Regions from separate parts of the Megasphaera vaginalis (ex Srinivasan et al. 2021) genome, predicted to be linked through region 3. Evidence: riboswitches for the same ligand, from Rfam matches in the RefSeq annotation. Region 3 holds a riboswitch; each other region holds the start of a gene.
The links. Region 3 has a riboswitch for ZMP and ZTP ahead of HMPREF1250_RS09460 (formate--tetrahydrofolate ligase). Riboswitches for the same ligand answer to the same signal wherever they lie in the genome.
Positions count from the first base shown of each region.

Region 1: another riboswitch for ZMP and ZTP. It lies ahead of HMPREF1250_RS02300 (phosphoribosylaminoimidazolecarboxamide formyltransferase); the one in region 3 lies ahead of HMPREF1250_RS09460 (formate--tetrahydrofolate ligase).
Region 2: another riboswitch for ZMP and ZTP. It lies ahead of HMPREF1250_RS07320 (OFA family MFS transporter); the one in region 3 lies ahead of HMPREF1250_RS09460 (formate--tetrahydrofolate ligase).

Region 1 is NZ_AWXA01000008.1:79,145-84,967, forward strand. Features, by position in the region: gene ffh (signal recognition particle protein) at 1-60, opposite strand, end outside; gene ylxM (YlxM family DNA-binding protein) at 75-404, opposite strand; gene HMPREF1250_RS02300 (phosphoribosylaminoimidazolecarboxamide formyltransferase) at 503-1,678, opposite strand; ZMP/ZTP riboswitch at 1,723-1,801, opposite strand; gene HMPREF1250_RS02305 (Asp23/Gls24 family envelope stress response protein) at 1,846-2,670, opposite strand; gene HMPREF1250_RS02310 (PHP domain-containing protein) at 2,675-3,481, opposite strand; gene HMPREF1250_RS02315 (leucyl aminopeptidase family protein) at 3,478-4,932, opposite strand; gene HMPREF1250_RS02320 (lactate/malate family dehydrogenase) at 4,995-5,823, opposite strand, start outside.
Region 2 is NZ_AWXA01000041.1:110,585-116,407, reverse strand. Features, by position in the region: partial or broken gene HMPREF1250_RS12310 (acyl-CoA dehydrogenase) at 1-490, shown strand, start outside; gene HMPREF1250_RS12305 (FAD-binding protein) at 605-1,270, shown strand; gene HMPREF1250_RS07325 (FprA family A-type flavoprotein) at 1,285-2,508, shown strand; gene HMPREF1250_RS07320 (OFA family MFS transporter) at 2,937-4,211, opposite strand; ZMP/ZTP riboswitch at 4,290-4,374, opposite strand; gene HMPREF1250_RS07315 (FAD-dependent oxidoreductase) at 4,472-5,548, shown strand; gene HMPREF1250_RS07310 (D-alanyl-D-alanine carboxypeptidase family protein) at 5,637-5,823, opposite strand, start outside.
Region 3 is NZ_AWXA01000053.1:60,360-66,182, forward strand. Features, by position in the region: gene HMPREF1250_RS09455 (hypothetical protein) at 53-871, shown strand; ZMP/ZTP riboswitch at 936-1,013, shown strand; gene HMPREF1250_RS09460 (formate--tetrahydrofolate ligase) at 1,063-2,742, shown strand; gene HMPREF1250_RS09465 (cyclodeaminase/cyclohydrolase family protein) at 2,711-3,364, shown strand; gene HMPREF1250_RS09470 (hypothetical protein) at 3,428-3,826, opposite strand; gene trmL (tRNA (uridine(34)/cytosine(34)/5-carboxymethylaminomethyluridine(34)-2'-O)-methyltransferase TrmL) at 4,264-4,752, shown strand; gene HMPREF1250_RS09480 (YlbF family regulator) at 4,765-5,112, shown strand; gene murB (UDP-N-acetylmuramate dehydrogenase) at 5,102-5,823, shown strand, end outside.

The DNA.
Region 1 (5,823 bases), on a different contig from region 3:
TTTGCCGCGAAGCTTTTTAAAAGCCGACTGAAAGCGTTCGGAAAGACTTTCAAATGGCATGAGGACCTCCTTCTTTACAGTTCGATGCGATGTAAAATTCGTTTTGCTTCTTCTATTTCCGCCGTACTGCCGCCTTCCAGAAGGCGGGCGGCCATTTCCACTTCCCGTTGCAGAACCTGCGCCCGTTCCAACAGGTGCAGCTTCGCTTCGTAATGTTCCAATGACTGCGAGGCGCGATGCAGCAAATCATGAACGCCTTGCCGGGATATTTCCAAATTTACGCCGATTTCGGCGAGAGAAAGATCCTGATTGAAATACATGTCCATACATCGTTCCTGCCGTTCCGTCAGTAACGGCCCGTATATGTCCAACAGCCGCCCTTTGCGAAGCACATCTTCCAACATGATTTCACCGCCTCTGTCATTCGTACGTTGCAAGTATACAGGAAAGGGAAAGGGGTGTCAAGTATTTTTACTTGTCACCTCTTTCGGTCTGCCATCCTTTAATGATGGAATAAACGGAGTCCTGTCATCGCCATGGCCATATTATATTTATCGCACGTTTCAATGACATTGTCGTCGCGAATGGAGCCGCCTGCCTGTGCAATATATTCGACGCCGCTGCGATGGGCGCGTTCAATATTGTCACCAAAGGGGAAAAAGGCATCGCTGCCGAGAGCCACGCCGCGAAGTTGTGCGACCCACTCTTTCTTTTCCCGCCCGGTCAAAGGCTCCGGCTTTTTTGTAAAGAACTGCTGCCACACACCGTCGGCAAGGACGTCTTCCCAATCATCGGAGATATAAACGTCTATCGTATTGTCACGATCAGGGCGACGGATATCATCCCTGAAAGGTAACGCCAACACCTTCGGGTTCTGCCGGAGCCACCAGACATCGGCCTTATTCCCTGCCAGGCGCGTACAGTGGACGCGCGACTGCTGTCCGGCACCGACGCCGATCGTCATGCCGTCTTTAACATAGCAAACCGAATTTGACTGCGTATATTTCAAGGTAATCAGCGCCACGAGCAAATCACGCTGCGCGCTTTCGGGAATCTCTTTGTTGCGCGTCGGCCGAACGGCAAAAAGATCCTTTGTAATGACCGCGTTATTGCGGTCCTGCTCAAAGGTAACGCCGAAGACCTCTTTATGCTCCGGCACTGCAGGCACATAAGCGGCGTCGATCTTCAATACGCAATACGAGCCTTGCCGTTTTTCCTTCAAAATTTTCAACGCTTCTTCCGTATATCCCGGTGCGATAACGCCGTCTGAAACTTCCCGTTTCAGCAGCGTCGCCGTCGCGGCGTCGCACGTATCGGAAAGGGCGACGAAATCGCCGTACGAACTCATGCGATCAGCGCCACGGGCACAGGCATAGGCTCCGGCCAACGGCGACAGTTCCAAATCGTCAACGTAATATATCTTTTTCAAGGTATCGCTCATTTCAACAGCCACGGCAGCGCCTGCCGGACTGACATGCTTGAACGAGGCCGCAGCCGGCAGTCCTGTCGCTGCTTTCAGTTCTTTAACTAATTGGTAGCTGTTCAGCGCATCGAGCAAATTGATATAGCCGGGACGGCCGTTCATAACTTCAAGCGGCAAGTCGCCGCCGTTTTTCATATACACTCTCGTCGCCTTCTGATTGGGATTGCATCCGTATTTCAATTGCAGTTCTTTCATCGTCATTTCCTCCTGGGAATAAAAAAAACACCGACACTCCCGGACTCATTTGCCCAGACGGTCGGCTTTTTATCGATCATGCTCCCTGTGGTCAGCCCACTTCCGTCAGTCACATGATTCCTTTTTCATTATACAAACTGGCTCGCAGCCTTGTCAACAGACGGATTTTACTCGACGACATCACGAACGGTAATCTTCAGAATGTCGACGGACATGCCTGTCGTATACTCGATGTCGTCCTGCAGCGAACAGCGGATCCGCTGCATCAGCGTCTTAATATGGACGCCGTACCGGACGGTAACGCCCAAAACGACGGCCAGTCCGTTGCTGCCCGGCACATAATTCTTCGCCACCTTGACGCGGTTTACCTTGACGATACCGTCGATCCCGGCCAAACAATGACGGATCAGAGCGAAAAAGACGTCATCAGAAAAGATGAGCTTACCGTAATAACTGAAGATCGGTCTGACAACGGACTGTTCGAAATCAGGTCCTTTTTTGCCGCTCCGGTTGTGGAGAAACGAACGGATCGGATCGAGGAGATAGCCGTGAAAATGGGATTTCAATTCCATTGTCGGCACGGGAATGATATGTTTTCCCTCCGCTTTGCGGATGGCTCTGGCTTTGGCGATCTCGGCGGCGCAGGAAACCTCTTCAATCCGGATATACGCATCGACAGGCGGCAAATACAAGGCTTCGCGGATGCGCTGCACCATGTGCTTCGATGTCCCCAGGATCAACAGTTTTTCCGGCTTTACCCGGCTCAGCGCCTCGCGGACGGCTGCGGCGTGAGACGGCTCAAGAAAGATGGCGCAGCGAACGGCGCGCATGCGATTGGTCTCATCTTTTGCGGAACAGCCGGCAATAATGCGGTTCTGATAGATGAGAAGACCGTCGTCAATGATGCTGTCAATATGATTGTCATAAGCGACAACCAGCGCATGGTGGCTTTTGCCGGTGCCGCTGGGGCCGATAAATCCGATAATTTTCATTTTCTCATCCTTTATAAGAAAGGAGCGGCTGCAACGGCGCCGCATCAAAGGAAAAAACGCCGAGACCGTCAGGGTAGCGGCCGATCGTGCCGTGGTAATCGGAACCGCCGCTGACCAGCCAATCCTTTTCCCGCGCAATGCCGAGAAATTCGTCATACCGGCCCCGATTCTTCGGATGATATACCTCTATGCCGTCGAAGGGATGCTGCAAGACCTGCGGCAAGGCCGCTTTAAGCAGCGACGGGTGCGCTAAAAAGGACAGGCCGCCGGCACGGTGAATGAGTTCAATGCAGGCGTCGATATCGTAACGATCATAGGGAACGTAAGCCGGGCCGTTACGGGAAAGGATCCTTTCAAAGACCGCAGAAACTGATGAAAAATAGCCTTTTTCCACCAACATAGCCGCAATATGCGGTCTGCCGACAGTACCGCCGCGCCGCAGTATATCATTGACAACGGTGAGATCAAGCGCATAGCCGAGAGCCGTGCATTTCTCAACGATCTTTCTTGCCCGTACTGCGCGCCGCTCCTTGAAATCGCGGCAATAGTCCTGCAACTCTTCGTTCGCCGGATCCAGATGATAGCCGAGAATATGGACATCTTCATCGGCGCAGTCACTGCTCATTTCAATGGCGCTGATAATCTTTACACCATCATGCAGCCTGTGCGTACCGTCATATGCCGCCATCGTATCGTGGTCGGAAATAGCGATGACGTCAAGCTTTGCCGCCGCAGCCATTGCCGTCAGTTCCGCCGGCGTGTGGAGACCGTCGGAACAAGTTGTGTGCATGTGCAGATCCGCCTTCATCATCGTCCGCCTCGCAAAAATTCCAGAATCGTCTTGACCCCTACGCCGGTAGCGCCGCTGAAACCGCTTTCATCCTTTTTTTCACTAAAAGCGGTTCCGGCAATGTCGAGATGAATCCAGGCCGTTTCAGGCTTCACGAATTGCTTGATGAATTGCGCCGCCACGATAGCACCGGCGCCGGATCCGGTCGAACCGACATTTTTCAAGTCGGCAACAGTGCTTTTCAACTCCTCTTCGTATTCCCTGTCCAACGGCAGCTGCCAGACCTTTTCATGAGCCCTGCCGGCGGCAGCAAAGAATCGGTTCATCCACTCCTGATCATTGCCGAACATGCCGGAACGAATCGTCCCCAAGGCGGTAACACAAGCTCCTGTCAGCGTCGCCAAGTCGATGATCCTTGTCGCGCCCTTCTCCTGCGCATACGTAACGGCATCGGCGAGGATAAGGCGGCCTTCGGCATCGGTATTCTTAATTTCCACCGTATGACCGTCATACATCGTAATCACATCGTCAACGCGGTAAGACATGCTGGACGGAACGTTTTCCGCCAAAGGCATGACAGCAACGACATTGATCGGATATTTCAGCAACATCAGCGCCCGCATAACTCCCAGCGCGGCGGCGGCGCCGGCCATGTCGTCTTTCATGAATTCCAGCGCGGCGTGACTTTTTAAGGACAAGCCGCCGCTGTCATAAATAATCCCTTTGCCGACAACGGCTACCGTCTCTCTGCTGTCCGGATCGCCTTTGTAAGACAGCGTCAACAGCTGCGGCGGGTTCATGCTGCCTTTACCGACGGCAACAATTCCTCCCATATTCCGCTTTTCCAGATTCCATTTATTCATGACCTCGACTTCCATGTTGTCGCCTTTGCAAATAGTTGCCGCCAAGTCGCAGAACCGGCGCGGCGTCAAGTCGTTGGAAGGCGTGTTCACCAGATCACGGGCCAGATACACGCCTTCATAGATGGAAGAATATACATAGCAAAGCGTATTGAAATCCTTTATTTTCAGGCTGGACGTAATCAGGTTGATATTTTTTATCGACTCTTCCTCCGCCTCTCGTTTATAGCGATTGAACGCATAATTACGATACAGCAGTCCGTCGATCAAAGATACCATATCCATTTCCAAGGTATCGATGAATACGGCCAACTCCGTAACGCCTTCCGACATGGCAGCGGCAGTGATGCGTTTGGCAGCCAAAAAATCTTCGTGCATGCTGTAACGGAGCGGCTTATTTTCCAGTCCGACGAGAAAATACGTACGCACCCTGTCTTCATACAGACAGTGAAAGGTATGTATCGACCGATAATGCAGCAATTCCGGCCTGTTGTTCACATAGGCTCGAAGAAGCTCCCCTTCTTCTTTTGACAAATGGGATAACGCGCGCAAACGCTTATCAATGCCGAGAGCAATCGCATCCGGATTGCCGCTGCCGTTACATGTAATCATGATACTGCTTCCTCCGTGAGATAAATTCAGATATTCTTTTTAAATTATACTGTTATCGACGCTCATAAATCAAGAACCTGAGCCTTTTCCGAAGCCAGAAGCGATTCTGCGGCGGCAATATTGTCTCTGACGACGCGACAGCAGCGCCGAAATTCTTTTTCTTCTTCCGCCGTCAGCGCATAGTCCATTACCTTCTCCACGCCGGCGGCACCGATGACGGCGGGACAACCGCAATAAATGCCGTATTGGCCGTAAGGCCCGTCCAAAAAAGCGCTGACCGCCATGATCTCTTTCGTATCGTGAAAAACGGCGTCAATGATCTTCATCGCCGTCGAACAGATGCCGTATTCCGTTGCCCGCTTACCGCTGTACACGGCCCAACCGGCATCGATGGTCTGTTGCCTGAGGCGGTCTCTGTCGAAGTCGAACGGCGCCTGTGCCGCCACTTCGGTCAAAGGACGGCCGCCGAAACGCACGAGCGACCACGGTACCATTTGTGCAAATCCGTGTTCCCCCATCATATACGCCGTAATCGAGCCGTGTGATAGCCCCGTGCTTTGTGCCAGAAAATTGATGAGCCGTGCCGTGTCGAGTCCCGTGCCGGTACCGAAAACACGTCGTGCCGGCAACCCGCAACGGGCAGCCAAAACAGCGGTAACGACATCACAGGGATTCGTAATATTGAGGAGAATGCCGTCGAAGCCGCAACGCTTGATTTCCTCACCGCAAAGGGCGGCCGCTTTTACGGTATAGTCCATTTCATCATTCCTGTCTTCCGTCACATATCGTTCTGTCGGCCCCAAGGCATTGACGAGAAGATCACAGTCTCTCAGGTCAGCCCATGTCGCGGCACCGTACGAAATACGATGAGGCATGTATTTGACGGCGTCC
Region 2 (5,823 bases), on a different contig from region 3:
TAACAACGTCAAAGTGCCGAAGGAAAATCTCTTGGGTAAAGAAGGCCAAGGTTTCAAGATCGCCATGGCAACGTTGGACGGCGGCCGTATCGGGATCGCTTCGCAGGCTCTCGGCATCGCGCAGGGCGCTTACGAAAGCGCTTTGGATTATGCTAAAGAACGGCATCAGTTCGGCGATCCCATCGGTATCAACCAAGGTATCTCCTTCAAACTCGCCGATATGGCTACAAAGCTGCGGGCTTCCCGTTACCTCATTTATTCGGCTGCAGAATTGAAAGAACACCATGAAAGCTACAGCATGGAAGCCGCCATGGCCAAAATGTACGCTTCCGACGTCGCTATGGAAATCACGAATGATGCCTTGCAGATCTTCGGCGGTTCCGGCTTCTTAAAGGGCATGGACGTCGAACGGGCTTATCGTGACGCCAAGATTACGACGATTTATGAAGGAACAAATGAAATCCAGCGTGTCGTCATTGCCGCTCATCTTCTCGGCAAGCTTGGAAAAAGTCACAGCGAATCCCGTTCCGTTGCTAAAAAACCTGCGCCGATTACGGGCATACGCAAAACAAAAATTTTCAGTGACGGCAATGCTAAAGAACAAGTGGAAACACTGGTTGCAACGTTGAAGCAGGACGGTTATGATTTCTCCGTCGGCATTCCCGCCGATACGCCGATCGCGCTCGCTGAACGAGTAGTCTCCGCCGGCAAGGGCATCGGTGCCAAAGAAAACATGCGCCTCATTGAAGATCTGGCCGCCGCTGCAGGCGCCGCCGTCGGTTCTTCCCGCCCCGTCGCCGAAACCTTGCAATACGTACCGATCGAACGGTATGTGGGCATGTCCGGACAGAAGTTCACAGGCAATCTCTATATCGCCTGCGGCATTTCCGGCGCCAAACAGCATTTGAAAGGGATTAAAGACGCTTCGACGATCGTCGCCATCAACAAGAACGGCAACGCGCCGATCTTCAAGAACTGTGACTATGGCATTATCGGCGATGTCAACGAAATCCTGCCGCTTCTGGCCGATGCATTGGGCAGAGAAAAGAAAAAAGCGGCTCCGCCTATGGTCAAGATGAAAAGACCGCTGCCGCCGAAACCGGAACCGATCGGCCCCCGTTATGTCTGCAGCGGCTGCGGTTATGAATATGTTCCTGAACTCGGCGACGAAGATGCCGATATTGCACCGGGCACGTTATTCGATAAACTTCCGGAAGATTGGGTTTGCCCGGAATGTGCTGAAGGAAAAGATCATTTCATTAAAGAATAGAAAGGAGTCTGCTCATGTATTGCGTACGAAACATCACAGATGATTTATATTGGGTCGGCGCCAATGACCATCGCACCCATTTATTTGAAAATATCCATCCCATCCCCTTAGGTGTATCTTACAATGCCTATCTGCTGATAGATAAAAGCACCGTTCTCTTCGATACCGTCGACTGGTCCGTATGCCGGCAGTTGTTGGAAAATATCGAACATGTTCTGAACGGCCGCAATTTAGATTATTTAGTCATCAATCATATGGAACCGGATCACGGCGCCTCCATTGAAGAAATCATTTTGCGTTACCCGAAGGTAAAAATCATCAGCACGGAAAAATCCTTCATGATCATGCGTCAATTCGGTTTCTCCATTGATAATCAGGAGTTGATCCAAGTTAAAGAAGGCGACGTCCAATCGTTCGGCAAACACCAGGTAACGTTTGTAGAAGCCCCGATGGTACACTGGCCTGAAGCCATGATCACGCTTGATCTCACCAACGGCGCATTGTTCTCGGCTGATGCATTCGGCTCCTTTATCGCCTTGGACGGCAAACTCTTTGCCGACGAAGTCAATTTCGACCGCGACTGGATTGACGAAGCGCGCCGTTATTATACGAATATTGTCGGCAAATACGGCCCCCACGTCCAGCATCTCCTGGGCAAAGCCGCTACGGTCCTGGATAAGATAAAAGTTATCTGCCCGCTCCACGGTCCCGTTTGGCGTCAGGATTTCGGTTATCTCCTCGATAAATATACGCATTGGAGCACCTATGAACCGGAAGAAAAAGGCGTCATGATCGTTTATGCTTCCATGTACGGCAACACGGAAGCCGCGGCACAGGCTTTGGCCTCGGAATTGTGTCAAAAAGGGATGTCCAACGTTCACGTCTATGACGTTTCCACGACACACGTCTCCACGTTGATTTCCGAAACCTTCAAGTATTCCCACATCGTACTGGCCTCCGTCACTTACAATTTGGGCATCTATCCGGTCATGCTCGATTATCTGGAACACATGAAAGCCCTTAATTTGCAAAAACGGACTGTCGCCATCTTGGAAAACGGCTCTTGGGCCGTCAAATCCGGTGATTTGATGCAGCAATTCATTGACGACAATCTGAAAAACATGACCGTTCTCAACGAACGCATCTCCATGGCCTCGACGTTAAAGGCGGACAAGAAAATCGAAGTCGTTAACACGGCCCAGGCTATTATCGATTCCATGCAGGAAGCCGCACAATAAAGGTCGAGCAAGACCCATTCATCCCCTAACAACGTGCAATTCCGGCAAAACGTGATAGCCTCCAGGTTAAATAAAGAGAGTCCCTGCCAATCGGCAGGGGCTCTCTTTGCATGGACAATCAGTTCAACCTGCGGCGCCGTACAAAAAGGCCCGCGAAAAGACGCCCGCTTTTCCATCGTCTGCAACGATGACAGCAGAACGCCGTCTCTGTTTTTCCTACTCTCTGCGGCCTGTGGAAATGCGATTAACGGCCTCAAAAAATATTGACGCCGTCAATCGGCGAATCTTTTTGTCGAAAAGTTCAGCCTTCACGCATTCTTTTAAAGCCGCGCCACGACCGTATGTAAAGACAGGCTGCAGTCTTCAAAAAGAGGTACCGCAGACCGACGGTCCACGATACCTCAACAACGCGCCTATTCCGTTTTTATTCAGGCATGCTTTACTTCCTGTTCCGTCCATGCCGTTTCCGTACCGATGATGCCGTGACGTGTCTTGTATTTAAGATAAGCCATGACTAAAAAAACGACGACAAGGCAGCCGGAAAAGAACTGCAAGGTTACGGCGTAGCTGTTGGTCGTTTCTCTGATCCAGGAAAGAAGCAGGGGCCCGGCAACTCCGGCAGCGCCCCAAGCCGTCAGGACCCGGCCGTGAATAGCGCTCAGTTCCAAGGTGCCGAAGAGATCGCTGAGATAGGCCGGCATACAGGAAAAGCCGCCGCCATAACAGGTTATGATCAGGAGTACGAGGATCTGAAAACTGAAGGAATTAGTAACGGTTGAAAGCTTATAAAAGGCTGCCACTTCCAAGGCAAAGAACAACAGATACGTATTGGCTCGCCCGATATAGTCGGAAACCGTCGCCCACGCAATGCGGCCGGCGCCGTTCATGAAGCCGATGATCCCGACCATGGACGCTGCCGCCAGCGGTGTCATATGGACGACTTCCTGCGCCATTGGCGACGCAACGGCAAGCAGGGCAATACCACAGGTAATGTTGGTGAAGAAGAGGAACCAAATCGTGTAAAGCTGCCATGTTTTCATCGCTTTTTTGACGGTGAACTGCGGTAGTGCCGCCGCATAGACAGGCCGTTTCCTGCCGCTTTCTTCCAGCACTTTATCCCGAGGTACGATATCACCGGCTGCAGGCGGCGCCAGATAAAGGGACGATGCCGTCATGACGATAAAATAAACGCCGCCGAGAATAACGAAGTTCGTCACCAGCCCGAAAGATTCAACAAGAAGTTGCATCACCGGTCCGGCAATCATGCTGGCAAACCCGAATCCCATAATAACCAGACCCGTGGCAAAACCGCGATTATGCGGAAACCATTTGACCAACGTCGACACCGGCGTTATATACCCCGTACCGAGGCCGATACCGCCGATAACGCCATAGGCCAGGTAAAGCAGCGGCAGACTGTGCAAATGTAATGCCAACGCCGTGCCGAACATACCGCCGCAAAAAAAGAATGCCGCCAAAAGTCCTGATTTGCGGGGCCCGATCTTCTGAACGAAAGCGCCCAGACAGCCGGCTGAAAGGCCCAAGAACAAAATAGCCAGAGAAAATGTCCACGTCGTTTCTTTCAACGTAAATCCCATGCTCTGCATGATCGGTTTGGTCAGCACACTCCACGCATATACACTGCCGATACAAATGTGAAGTCCCATAGCGGATAAAGCGATAAGCCACCGATTTCTCTTCATACAATACCCCTCTCTCGTACGAAAACGTAAAAAGAGATATAAAAAATACCGACCCTTTCCGGCCAAAGTATACATTCATATCTCTGCCCAGACGGTCGGCTCATACTTTATGCGATACGGTTCATGTGGTTAATTCCACTATCCGTCAGTTCCATATCGGTTTTGTTGTTCTTTTATTATAGGCAGTGACATATACTTTGTCAACTCTTATGATAAGATATAATAAATAATAATTATTTATTGATAAAAAGGAGCGAATCATGATGTATAATACACTTATCATCGGCTTCGGTAAAGCCGGCAAAACATTGGCAGGAAAGTTGGCAGCTAAAGGAGAAAAGGTTGCCCTCATTGAAAAAAGCTCACATATGTACGGCGGTACCTGCATCAATACGGGCGCCGGCCCCTTTATTCCCCCGATCAAAGGCATAAAAGATAACGCCTTCGTCTATGTCAGTGAAACCATCATGGATCTTGACGTCTTGCCTGAAAAGCTGACGATCATCGGCGGCGGTTATATCGGTCTCGAATTTGCTTCCATGTTTGCCGAATACGGCAGTGAAGTGACTATTCTGCAAGACGCCGACGTATTTCTCGGTCGTGAAGACAGTGATATGGCGCAAGCCATTCTCGCAGTCCTGACCGGACAGGGAATCCGTGTCGAAACCGGCGTTAACGTGACGGAAATAAACGACGGCACGACCCTATATGAAAAGGGCGGACAGATGCATACGCTGGCGGGAGACGCCGTTCTCGTCGCTACCGGCCGCCGCGTCGATACGACGGAACTGCAGCTGTCCAAAGCCGGGATCCGCACCGACGACGGCGGAATGATCGTTGTCGACGATCATCTGCGCACAACAGCGCCATCAGTTTGGGCGGCAGGTGACGTCTGCAACAAATTGCAATTTACGTACATGTCACTTGATGACAGCCGCATTATTTGGGACGATATATACGGCCAAAAAGTCCGAACTGTCGACAATCGCGGCGCGTTCGCCTACTCCGTCTTCATTAACCCCACATTCTCCCGCGTCGGCCTGAGTGAAGCCGAAGCCAAGCGTCAAGGACTTGCCTATACCGTCGTTTCCATGCCTGCAGCGGCTATTCCCAAAGCAAAGGTTTTGAGACAGGCCGACGGCTTGCTGAAAGCCTTAGTGGATCCGGAAACGGATCTGATTCTCGGTGCGCAGCTCTTCTGTGCCGATTCACATGAATTGATCAACATCATCCGCTTAGCGATGACACAAAATATCAAGTATACGGTTATTCGTGACTTTATTTTTACTCATCCGACACTGGCTGAAGGATTGAACGATCTTTTCGCCCTCGTTTGATCGCACTTGTTTGACGACAAACAGCCGCCATTACCGATGTAAAATCGGTAATGGCGGCTGTTTTATAACACTTGTTGTGTTTTTCATGCTATAACGCCGACTGTTGCGTATGCTGCGCCGCTGCAGCCTGTTCCGCCGCAAGTTGACTCAATGTCTGCCCTGCCGGCGCATCGCGGAGAACGTACGGATTTTCATCGCTCTTTCCCGCCGTCGCCGTAGCGAAATCGCTTCCAGATGCTCCTTTTTCTTTCAAAACGGCAAAGCCATAATCCAAT
Region 3 (5,823 bases):
TTATTTTGGCGGTGACGGGATATGGTATAATAAAAAAGAAAGGAGAAAAGTGATGCAAACTATTCATTATGTAATGGCAGATCCCAGCGGGAACACGACTGTTCTTGTCTTGGATCGAATCGATCGGGCTGATCATAGTGTTGTAGCCGCCAAGTTGCTCGTCTCCGAAGCACTTGAAGCGGAACAGGTTGCTTATCTGACCATGGATCCGGCAGACGGCACTGCTCTTCGCATTGATATGATGGGCGGCGAGTTTTGCGGTAACGCTTCGCGCAGTGCCGCCGCTTATGCCCTGTCCTTGACGAGAGAGGACAAGGGAATGTATCGTGTATCCTGTTCGGGTTGCACTGTGCCGTTAGGTGTTGCCGTTGAGCGTAAAGGGGATGTTTTTCAAGCCGTCATTGATATGCCTCTGCCGGAGTCGGTGGAAGCCGTGCTGATTCCCGTCAATGATTTACCGTACCGGTTTTTCAAGGTGACGTTGCCGGGAATCGTGCATTTCGTTTATTTCGTACAAACCGGCGATAATGTCGATAAGGAAATTTATTGGCAGGCGCTGCGCGAATATGTCTCTACTGACGCCTATGCGGCATACGGGCTAATCATTGTCGATACGCAGGCGCTGACCATGGTTCCTGCCGTCTATGTGGCGGAAACGGATACACGTTACTGGGAACGAAGTTGCGGCAGCGGATCGGCAGCGGCAGCGGCGGCGTTGGCCTGTGTCGGGAGACGGAATGTAGCTTGTACATTGCGCCAGCCGGGCGGCGCAATTGCGATTGCTGCCAAAGTCGATGACGGGGAATTGCAGTCGCTTCGTATCGGCGGAACAGTTGCGCTTTCAGCTGTACAAACGGTGCTTATTGAATAAGCGGACAGGGGCCTTGCAGGGACGGCTGATTGACAAAGACAGATGCCGTTTTGTATAATAAATGCATAGATCATGTGACTGACGGAAGTGGGTTGACCACAGGGAGCATGATCGATGCGAGCCGACCGTCTGGGCAGAGATTCCGGAATGTCGGTATTTTTTTTGCTACTATCGAGGAGCTGACGATGACGATGGAAAAAGTATTGAGTGATATTCAAATCGCGCAACGGACAACGTTGGAACCGATTACGAGCATTGCGGAAAAAGTGGGCTTGACGGCAGATGATTTGGAATTATACGGTAAATACAAGGCAAAGATATCCTTTGACGCGATTCGACGCCTGTCCAAAAACCGGGACGGTAAATTGGTCTTGGTAACGGCAATCAATCCGACACCGGCCGGTGAAGGAAAGTCGATGACGACGATCGGCCTGGCGCAGGCGCTGAATCGCATGGGACATAAGACGATCGTCGCCATGCGCGAGCCGTCTCTCGGCCCCGTTTTCGGGATTAAGGGCGGCGCCGCCGGCGGCGGCTATTCGCAAGTATTGCCGATGGAGGATATCAATCTCCACTTTACCGGCGATATGCATGCCATTACAACGGCCAATAACCTGCTTGCAGCAGCTATTGATAATCACGTCCATCAGGGAAACTCCCTGCGCATTGATATCCGCCGGGTCGTCTGGAAACGCGTCATGGATATGAATGATCGCGCGCTGCGTAATGTTGTCGTCGCTATGGGGGGAACCGTTTGCGGCTTTCCCAGAGAAGACCACTTCATGATTACCGTCGCTTCGGAAATTATGGCCGTCCTTTGCCTGGCGGAAGATCTGATGGATCTGAAGCGGCGCATGGCGAATATTATCGTCGCCTACGATTTGGACGGGCAGCCTGTTCGGGCCGGCGATCTCGGTGTTGCCGGCGCCATGGCTGTTTTGATGAAAGACGCCATCAAGCCCAATCTCGTGCAGACGACGGAAAACACACCGGCGCTGGTTCATGGCGGTCCTTTTGCCAATATTGCGCACGGCTGCAATTCCGTCGTAGCGACGAAACTGGCCATGAAGATGGGGGAAATCACGGTTACCGAAGCCGGTTTCGGCGCCGATCTGGGCGGCGAAAAATTTATGGACATTAAATGCCGGTTTGCCGGTATTAAACCGGATGCCGTCGTGCTCGTAGCAACAATTCGGGCTTTGAAAATGCATGGCGGTGTGAAAAAAAGCGATTTGCAAGTGGAAGATGTGGTCGCTCTGGAAAAAGGGTTTGCCAATCTGGCCAAGCATATTGAAAATATGCGTAAATTTGATGTTCCCGTTCTGGTCAGCATCAACCGCTTCCTGACCGATACGCCGGCGGAAATTGAAAAATTGACCGATCTTTGCCGCGCTTACGGCGTTGATGTCAGTTTGGGCGATTGCTGGGCGCAAGGCGGCGCCGGCGGACTGGATATGGGTGAAAAGGTACTGGCGCTCATGGCGGCACCGAAGAAACCGTATAAACCGCTTTATGAAGCAACGGAATCTATTGCCAAAAAATTGGAAACGATCGTCAGGGAAATTTATGGCGGTGACGGCGTCATCTTTGAAAGCAGAGCGAAGAAACAAGTGGAAGAATTGGAAAGACTGGGGCTGGACAAAATGCCTGTCTGTGTAGCGAAAACGCAGTATTCCTTATCGGATAATGCCGATCTGCTTGGCGCGCCGACAGGATTTACCGTTACGGTCAAAGATGTGCGCGTCTGCACGGGCGCAGGGTTTATTGTTTGTGAAACGGGAAATATTATGACTATGCCGGGCTTACCGAAGGTGCCGGCGGCGAATCGGATGGATATTGATGAAAACGGTGTTATTACAGGATTGTTCTGATCGTAAGAGGCCTTTTGGCAAAGCGGTAATCGAAGAGTTTTTGGCAGCGGCGTCCTCGGCGGAGCCGGTTCCGGGCGGCGGCGGCATTGCCGCTTTAACGGCGGCTTCAGCAGCGGCGCTTTTGGAAATGGTAGCCAATTTGACTGTTCATAAAAAAGGCTGTGAAAAGGTTGCGCCGCTGTTGACGGCGACAGCGGCGGAGGCTGCCTCCTTGAGGCGGCAATACATAGCCGCCATTGATGCGGACGGCGAAGCGTTTGCCGCCGTTTTGACGGCCCTGCGCATCAATAAGGCAGAGATATCCCGGTCGGAACGGGTACAGGCTGCCTTTCGCCACGCTGCGGAAGTTCCCTTGGCATTAGGCGTCAGTGTGTATGATTTACTGTCCTTGGCGGTGCAGGTTGTGCGATACGGCAATGTCTGGGTCATTACGGATGGCGTTATCGGCGCCATGAATGCGCGGGCCGCCATGCGTTCGGCCTTTTACAGCGTCCGCATTAATTTGAAATCCATTGACGATGAAGATTTTGTGCGGAAAACCTGTCAGCTTATGGAAGAGACGGAACGAAAGGCAGCGTTGTTGGAAGCGGAAATTGAACGTGTTTACCGGGAAAGGCAATGACGAAAAAGATAAAAAAACGGACCGCCGCCGGCAGTCCGTTTTTTATCATACGTCGAAATATAATCAGTTATTATTGAATTTATTGAACCAAGCTTTGATGCCTTCCTTCGGATAAACGCCGGTCATTGTTTCATTGAGCGCTTTACGAACGGCCGCTTCATCATACAACGGATAAATATCCTTGTATTCATCATAAACGTCCCAGAAATCGCGCATGTGGAGATTTGCGTACGTTTCGCCGTAGACTTTGAAACAGGAATCGCAGAGCGTGATGAAAACCGCTTCTTCGTCTTGCTGACGGGAATCGTCAAGGCCGCAGCAGCGAGTATACAGATTAATATTGCCGAAAAGCTGATGCAGGTAATCGTATACTTTGGAAACCATCTCCGGTTCCAACTGAAGCAGTTTACAGCCCGGGGCGAAATAAATGGGATATTGCGCAATGTTGTCAAATGAATCCATAGATACACACCTCTTTTAATAAGATCTTTTTTTGATAATAGTCATTATTGTTTGTATTATACCATAAATATGAGGTAAATGCAATAAAACGATAATTCCTATGATTATTGATAATAATTAACAAAATGATTCAAAATAGTGTAATGCCGGGTTTTACCGATGACGTTGAAGGGGCAGTGCGGGATCTGGCGAAAAGATTGAAGATTAAAAATATGTAAAGATAAAATAGTTTTTCGGCATAAAATCTTATGACGATGCGAAATGATCTTCCGTCAGTCAGTACGATATGGAAGAAACTGCCGGTGTGTATCCGTGCAATCGGACCGTTTGTGAATACCTCTTAATGTCGCGAACCGTTCATTTTTGCGGCAGATGGAGAAGGGACGCCTTGTTATTCTCCGCCGTTTCTTGTACAATACTTCATGGAGATGATACGAATGCATATTGTAATGGTAGAACCGGAAATTCCGGGAAATACGGGGAATATAGCGCGTCTTTGCGCGGCGAATCATATGACGCTTCACTTGGTCAAGCCTTTGGGATTTTCCCTGGAAGATAAATATCTGAAACGGGCGGGACTGGATTATTGGGATCTTGTCGATGTCCAGGTTCATGAAAACTTTGCGGCAGTGCAAAAAGCCTATGAAGGGCATCGTTTTTATTATTTAACGACAAAATCCGAACAATGTTATGCCGATATTACATTTCATGAAGATGATCTGATCGTTTTCGGCAAGGAGACGAAAGGACTTCCGGAAGCGTTATTAAAAGCGGCGCCGGAACGCTGCTTCCGCATCCCGATGAGGGAAGAAGCGCGCAGCCTGAATTTGTCGAATGCCGTTGCCATCGTTTCTTACGAAGCGTTGCGTCAACTCGGATTTCCGAAATTGGCAAAGGGCGGCATAGGGATTGCGAATTTACAATAAGAGGTGTTGGCGATGGACGTATTTGTAAAGGCGAATGAATTGGCGCAGGCTATTCAGGCATGTCCCGAATATGTGGCGCTGTTGGCAGCCGGAAAAAAATTGGCAGAAGATCAAAAGACGGAAAAAATGGTGCGTGAATTTTTATTGACACAGGCTGAACTGGCCTATGCGCAGTCCATGGGCGATAAGCCGATTAAGAAGAAACTGGAAACGATGAATCGGCTGGCAGCCATTATCAAAACGCGCTCCGGAGCGGTGGAATATCTGGCGGCATATAACGCGTGGCAGGCGAAGGCCGGAGAAATTTATCAGATCGTGCAAAACGCAATGGCAGAAGGAATGAGCATTCTTGATCACTAAGACGGCAATAAACGAGTTTGTTTCTCAACTTCATACGGTATTCGACGACAAACATCTGCTGGTTCATGAGCCGATGCGGTTTCATACGACCTTTGCCGTCGGCGGACCTGCCGACGTGCTGGTGCTGCCCTATTCGGTAAAAGAGTTGTCCTTATCCATCAGAGCGGCCCGGCGTTTGGGATTGCCCGTTACGGTTCTCGGCGGCGGTTCCAATGTGCTCGTTCGTGACGGCGGCATACGGGGTGTTGTGATTCAGTTGAACTGCATGCACAAGGTCCTGTCGGCACATGACAATAAAATTCTTGCCAGCGCCGGTTTTATGCTGGAAGATGTCTGCGCCTTTGCGCAGAACAGGGGGCTTACGGGCATTGAATTTGCCTGCGGTATTCCGGGTACGCTCGGCGGCGCCGTTTTCATGAACGCCGGCGCTTACGGCGGAGAAATGAGCCACGTCGTATCTCGCGTTCGTACCGTTAACGGTCAGGGCGGCGTTCAAACTTATGTTACCCCCGATTTCGGCTTTTCCTATCGCATGAGCAAGTTCCAGGAGTTGCAGGAGTATGTCGTTGAAGTGGAATTGCTTTTGGATTACGGCCGGCAAGACGTTATTCAGGCGCTGATGGATGAACTCATGGAAAAGCGACGCAGCAAGCAGCCGTTGGAAATGCACAGTGCCGGCAGCACGTTCAAGCGGCCGCCGGGATATTTCGC